2 regions of the Pseudogemmobacter blasticus genome follow, and region 2 is predicted to be linked to the other one. Evidence: riboswitches for the same ligand, from Rfam matches in the RefSeq annotation. Region 2 holds a riboswitch; the other holds the start of a gene.
The links. A riboswitch is a leader RNA that binds a small molecule or an ion and turns the genes downstream of it on or off. The one in region 2 is predicted to bind cobalamin.
Positions count from the first base shown of each region.

Region 1: linked by a shared signal. The riboswitch ahead of B6K69_RS16145 (hypothetical protein) and the one ahead of B6K69_RS17030 (DUF4198 domain-containing protein) in region 2 are both predicted to bind cobalamin.

Region 1 covers NZ_CP020470.1:3,316,080-3,319,437, forward strand. Annotated here, with positions in the region: tRNA gene B6K69_RS16135 (tRNA-Glu) at 290-364, opposite strand; gene recJ (single-stranded-DNA-specific exonuclease RecJ) at 436-2,184, opposite strand; cobalamin riboswitch at 2,280-2,491, shown strand; gene B6K69_RS16145 (hypothetical protein) at 2,521-2,928, shown strand; gene katG (catalase/peroxidase HPI) at 3,002-3,358, opposite strand, start outside.
Region 2 covers NZ_CP020470.1:3,497,911-3,501,268, reverse strand. Annotated here, with positions in the region: gene tcuA (FAD-dependent tricarballylate dehydrogenase TcuA) at 1-1,376, opposite strand, end outside; cobalamin riboswitch at 1,492-1,705, shown strand; gene B6K69_RS17030 (DUF4198 domain-containing protein) at 1,842-2,630, shown strand; gene cbiM (cobalt transporter CbiM) at 2,634-3,248, shown strand; gene B6K69_RS17020 (Ig-like domain-containing protein) at 3,245-3,358, shown strand, end outside.

The DNA.
Region 1 (3,358 bases), 180 kb from region 2:
CCGTTTCTGGCCTTCGGCCTGCATCGCCGCGATCTGAACGTCAGACGCTTCCCTCCGTTTCAGACGGCGCGATCGAGTTTTCATACTCGGCAGGGGCTTTCTGCTTCGCCGTGGCGTGCGAGAGACGAGTTGCGCCCGACTGTGCTGATGGAACTGCCGCGAGGCATCTTCAGGGCCGTCATGATGCTGGCACAATGCGCAGATGCGGCGCAGCTCCGCATACGGGTTCGTCTCGCCATTGGCGGGCACGGGGGAAACCCCATGTGTTCCAATATCTTATACGGAGAAGTGGCAGCCCGTAGGGGAGTCGAACCCCTCTTCCCAGGTTGAAAACCTGGTGTCCTAACCGATAGACGAACGGGCCACGCTGTCGGTGTGGCGGGTGTCTAACGGGGCTGCGCGGGTTCTGCAAGAGGAAAAACGAAGGTTTTCCGATCAGGCTTCCGCAGCATCGTCCAGACGGAACTGCACGCGCGAGCGGCCGCCCCAGGTGTTCACCTCCAGCTTGCCGGCAAGGTGGAAAAGCCGGTGTCCGCCCTGTTCCAGCGCGGGGCCAAGGGGGCTGTCGAAGGCGCCGAACAGCACCGCTTCCGGCCCGCCACCGCTGCGCCCGCCGATGGTCAGCCGCAGGTGCGATTCGCCCATGCGGCGGGCGGCGACGCTGACCGAGGGCAGCACGAATCGCGGTGCCGGGGCCGAGGCGCCGAAAGGGCCGGCGCTTTCGATCTGTTCGGCCAGCGCCAGGTTGGCCGCTTCGGGCATCAGCAACCCGTCGATGCGCAAATCTTGCGGGCCGGCGGCGCCGGCGCCCTGGCGGGCCAGCAGTTCGGACAGGCGGGCCATGGCGGCCTCAAGCCGGTCGCGGTCCACCGTCAGGCCGGCGGCCATCTTGTGCCCGCCGCCCTTGACCAGCAGCCCCTCGGCCGCCACGCGCTGCACGGCGGCGCCCAGATCAACCCCGGCGACCGACCGGCCCGATCCCTTGCCGATGCCGCCGTCGAAGCCGATCACGATGGCGGGGCGGTTGGTGGCTTCCTTCAGCCGCGCGGCAACGATACCCACCACGCCGGGATGCCAGCCTTCGGCGGCGGCCCAGACCAGCGGGCCATCAAGCCCGCGCGCCTCGGCCTGGGCCAGCGCCTCTTCGCGGACGGCTTCGGTCAGCACGCGGCGTTCGGTGTTCAGCTCGTCCAGCCGGCGGGCCAGGGCCAGGGCCTGCGCGTCATCGGTGGCGGCCAGCAGGCGGGCGCCAAGATCGGCCTGGCCGATGCGGCCCCCGGCATTGACGCGCGGCCCCAGCAGAAAGCCCAGGGCATAGGCGGTGGGGGCGCTGTCCATGCGCGCAATGTCGGCCAGCGCGCGCAGGCCGGGCCGCTCCCGCCGGGCCATGACGCGCAGCCCCTGCCGCACGAAAGCGCGGTTGACGCCGATCAGCGGGGCCACATCCGCCACAGTGGCCAGCGCGACCAGATCCAGCAGCGCCATCAGGTCGGGGCCGGTGCTGCCTTGGCCGCGCAATTGCCGGTTGGCCTCGACCAGCGCCAGGAACACGACCGAGGCCGCGCAGAGATGCGCCAGGCTGCCGTCTTCGTCCTGCCGGTTGGGGTTCACCACCGCATGGGCGGCGGGCAGGGTTTCGGTGGCAAGGTGGTGGTCAAGGATCACCATATCGGCCGGCGCGGCGGCGGCAACCGGCTCATGGCTCAGCGTGCCGCAATCGACGCAAAGGATCAGCCCGTGGTCGCGCGCCAGCGCCTGCATGGCCGGGACATTGGGGCCATAGCCTTCGTCGATGCGGTCGGGGATATACAGCGTGGCATCGCGCCCCAGCGCGCGCAGCCAGGCCAGCAGCAGCGCCGCCGAAGCCCCGCCGTCCACATCGTAATCGGCGAAGATGGCGATCCGCTCGCCCGAGGTCAGGGCGCGCACCAGCCGCGCGGCGGCCTTTTCCATGTCGCGCAGCGACCGCGGGTCGGGCAGCAGGTCTTTCAGCGTGGGGGCCAGAAAGCCCGCGGCCTGATCGGGCGGCACGCCGCGGCTGACAAGGATGCGGCACAGCGGCAGCGGCAGGCGGGTGGCTTGCGCCATCGCCTCGGCCAGACGGTCGGCCCCGGCATCGGGCCCGACCCAGCGGCGGCCGGTCAGCGAGGCCTGGACATTGAGAAAGGCGGCAGGGCTGGACATGGGGCAGGGGTGCCGCAACAGGGGCCGTCGCGCAAGGGGGAATGGTCGCTCCCGTCCGCCCCCAGCGGCACGGCTTGACTCTGCCCGCCGAAACGCGGCTTTCTGCGGGCGATGGTTCCGGCGGGCGCAAGCCTTCGGATGAAAATGGGAACGCGGTGCGGCGCCTTCGGGGGCCAAGGCCGCGACTGCCCCCGCAACTGTAAGCGGCGAGCTGATCTGCAATGGTCCACTGGTGCCCCGGCACCGGGAAGGCGCGGAAAGGCGAAGACCCGCAAGTCAGGAGACCTGCCATCACACCGAAACCCGAAGCGGGCGGGGCGCCCGACAGGAGACGTGATGGAAGACGGATTTTTCCCCGAACGTGCCCCTGCGCCCGAGGGGCCGGGTGACGCGATCCCCGGCCGAATGTCGCCGCGCTGGCAGGTGACCTGCGCGACGGTCTGCCCGCATCTGGGCCGGGTCTGCCCGGTGGGGCTGGACCTGACGCGGCGGCTGGTGGCGGCCATGGCCACCGGCGCGGGCGGGCTGACGCCCGATTTCGAAATCTCGGGAACGCTGGAGGCCGTGGGCTGCATCCGCGCCTGCCGGCTGGGCTGGCAGGCCGGGGCCAGGGCCACCTGGGTGCGCGGCGACCTTGGCACCGGGGAAACCGGGCCGGGTCCGGGCCTTGCGGCGGCGGCGATCACCGCCGCCCGGCCCGATGCGCTGATCGGGGCCGAGGTCTTGCCCGACCGTCTGGCCTGAGCCGGGGCCGTCACGAAAAAGGCGCCCCCCGAAGACCGGAGGGCGCCCGAAGTTCCGGCAGACCGTGCCGCGATCAGCGCAGATCGAAACGGTCGGCGTTCATCACCTTGGTCCAGGCGGCCACGAAGTCGCGCACGAATTTCTCGGCGGCGTCATCCTGGGCATAGACCTCGGCATAGGCCCGCAGGACCGAGTTCGAGCCGAACACCAGATCGACACGGGTCGCGGTCCATTTCACCGCGCCGGTCTTGCGGTCGGTCAGGTGATACAGGTTGTTGCCCGCCGGCACCCATTTCCAGGCCATGTCGGTCAGCGTGGTGAAGAAATCGGTCGTCAGGGCGCCGACACGGTTGGTAAAGACGCCATGCGCCGTGCCGCCGTGGTTGGTGCCCATCGCCCGCATCCCGCCGACCAGTACGGTCATCTCCTG
Region 2 (3,358 bases):
ACCGCAGACCCGGCCAGCGCTGCCGCCTCGCGCCCGGCGATGCGACCGAAGACGCCGGCAATGGTCAGCCCCATGCCCGAAAGGTAGCCCGGGCCCAGGATCTGGCCGCACATGGCGGTGCCCGCCGCGAAAAGCTGCGGCGCGGTGCCCCCTGCGGCAAGGCGGATTCGCGTACTGGCGTCGACGGCGGCTCCGTGGCGCGTAAAGGCCAGCCCAAGCCGCATGGGAATGGCCGCAAGGGGGCCGTCAAGCCGGCCCAGAGGGGCCGTGTCGCGCAGGGTGCGCGGTGGATCGGGCGGCGGACCGCCGGCCTGCCAATCCCTGATCTCTTGCAGCGTGACGGTCAGGCCATCGGGGTCGATGCCACAGGCAAGGGCCAGCGCCACGGGCGTGGCCGCGCGCAGCGGCGGATACATCAACGGCGGCAGACGGGCGGTGCCCTCGGGCCCCAGAATGATCCAGCCGCGCGGATCCGGCCGGTCTTGCAGAAGACGCGCCCAATGCGAGAACCTCTCGGGGCTGATCGTGGCGCCTTCATCGCCAAGGCGGCGGCCATCAGGGCCGACGACAAGGCCAAACTGCATACCGTCCAACCTGCTGACAATTCCGGCATCGTCTTGTGGCGCGCGGGCATCAACCGGGACAAGGTGGCCATCGCCCGGCAAACCGGCGGCGGCAGCCCCGTGCGACAACAGCCAAAGCAGCGGTTCGCCCTGCTGGAACGGCGTGCCCCGATTGGCGATCACCGCCGCGCGCGGGCCAAGGTGGCGGGCCAGCTCGCCCCTGTTTGCGCCCGTACCGCCGCAGGCCAGCACCACGGCAGCGGCGGCAATCTGCACCGGCCCCTCGGGCGTGTCGGCAAGAATGTGCAACGGGGCGGCCGTTTGCGGCGACAGCGCGGCCGGATCTAGGGCGCGGACCCGCCAGCCGGTGCGAATATCCACCCCCAGGGCGACAGCACGGCGGACCAGCGCATTGACCAAGGCCTGCCCGCCCCCGCGCAGAAAGACGGTTCGGCGGGAATAGGGCAGATTGCCGTCGGCCCAGGGTTCGAAAGCCACCCCCTGCGCCAGAAGCCAGGGCCCCAGGTCGCCCGCGCCTTCCGCCAGACGCTCTGCAAGGTCTGGATCAGGCGCAGCCTTGCGCCGAAGATCCGCCAGAAAGGCCGCGGCGGGGTAACTGTCGCGCTGGAAGGGCGTTTCGGTAGGGTTGACCAGACGCAGGTTGCGGCAATGGCGGGCGTTGCCGCCCAACAGCTCGCGCGGCGCGGCATCCACCAGCATCACGGCGGCCCCGGCCTCACGCGCATCGATGGCGGCGCAAAGCCCGGCGAACCCGCCACCGATGACCAGAACCCTGTTGCCGCCGTCCGCCACCACTCCCCCCCGTCTCTTCGCGGGCAAACGGTTTCACGGATGCGTCCGATCCTCAAGGGCACCCCTATTCGCAACCTGCGGCGGAAAGGCGGTTGACATGCCGCGGCGGTTATGGCCGGTAAAGGGCATCATCGGTCCCTTGCCGGGCATCATCGCGCGGCGAGGGGGAGAGAGGGAATACGGTGCGGCCCGCAGGGGCCAATTCCGTGGCTGCCCCCGCAACTGTAAGCGGAGAGCGACGCCGAACACGCCACTGGGCCAACCGCCCGGGAAGGCCGGCCGAGCCAAGACCCGCGAGCCAGGAGACCTGCCGGCGAGGCATGGTGAAGAGCGATCTTCGCCTGCAATCAACCGGACGCCGGGGTGTGCGTCTGGCTCGCAGAGCCGGAACAACGCCCTGCGTGCCTTTCATCCCGAACGTCCTTTCTGGATTCCGTCTTCTGACGGCACAAGAGAGGAACGACCATGACCCTTCGCCCTGCCGCGCTGATCGCCGCGGCCTGCCTGTTGCCCTTGCCCGCCGCAGCGCATTTCCAACTGATCCATGTTGAAAACCCCATCATCGAAGGCCCCGGCGATGTGCCGTTGCGGCTGATCTTTTGGCACCCTTTCGAGAACGGCCATGTGATGGACATGGGCCAACCGCTGGCCTTCTACAGCGTGAACAAGGGCAAGAAGACCGACCTGATGGATCGGCTGAAGCCGATCACCTTTACCGGCGTTGAAAATGCGGCGGCCGCCTATGAGGCCAGCGTGCCGGTAACAAAGGCCGGCGATTATGTGCTGGTGGTTGAACCCGCCCCCTATCTGGAACCCAGCGAGGATGTCTTCATCCAGCAACTGACCAAGGTCTATCTGAACCATGCCGAACTGCCGACCGACTGGATGGAACCGCAGGGTCTGGCGACCGAGATCCTGCCGCTGAACAAGCCCTACAACATCATTGCAGGCTCTACCTTCAGCGGGCAGGTGCTGGCCGAAGGCAAGCCGGTGCCCGGCGTCGAGATCGAGGTCGAGTTCATGGCCGCAGAGCCGGACCTTGCCACCAATACGGCGAAATCGGCCGTTGCCGGGCCAATGCCGGGCGGGTCGGTCGTGGTGGTTTCCGATGCCGACGGAACCTTCACCTTTGGCATTCCCAAGGCCGGCTGGTGGGGCTTTGCGGCGCTGGGGTCCGGCCCGGCCAAGGAACATGAAGGCAAGGAACTGAGTCAGGATGCCGTGATCTGGGTGCGCGCCTGGGATCTGGAGTAAGCCATGCACATCGTTGATGGCGCGCTGTCCAACCCCGTGGTGATCGGGGGCGCCGTGATCGCGGCCGGGGGCATTGCCCTTGGCCTGCGGGCGCTGACGGTTGAAAAGATACCCACCGCCGGCGTGTTGTCGGCGGCGTTCTTCGTGGCCTCGCTGGTGCATGTCCCGATCGGCCCCTCATCGGTGCACCTCATCCTGAACGGTCTGGCCGGGGTCATCCTGGGCTGGGCCGCGTTTCCGGCGCTGTTCGTGGGCTTGCTGTTGCAGGCGGTGTTCTTCGGCTTTGGCGGGGTCACGGTGCTGGGGGTCAACACCGTGAACATCGCCCTGCCGGCGGTGCTGGTCGGCATGGCCTGCGGCCCGTTCATCCGCCGCGGAACCGCCCTGACCGCCACGGTCTGGGCCGGCATCGGCGGCGCACTGGCGATTGCGCTGACAACGCTGTTCGTCGCGCTTTCGCTGATGCTGAGCGGCGAACAGTTCCTGCCCGCCGCCAGGCTGGTGTTCTTTGCCCACATCCCGGTGATGGCCATCGAAGGCGTGCTCACGGCTGCCGCGGTATCGCTGGCCCGCAAGGTGAAACCCGAACTCTTCCATGCTCTTGAGGTGGCACGATGAAACAGGCCGGATCTCTTGCAACGGCGGCCCTTTGCCTGATGCTGGCGCCCTGGCCCGCCCTGGCGCACAAGGTGATTGCCTCGGTCTATCCTGCAGGCCGCGCGATCGAG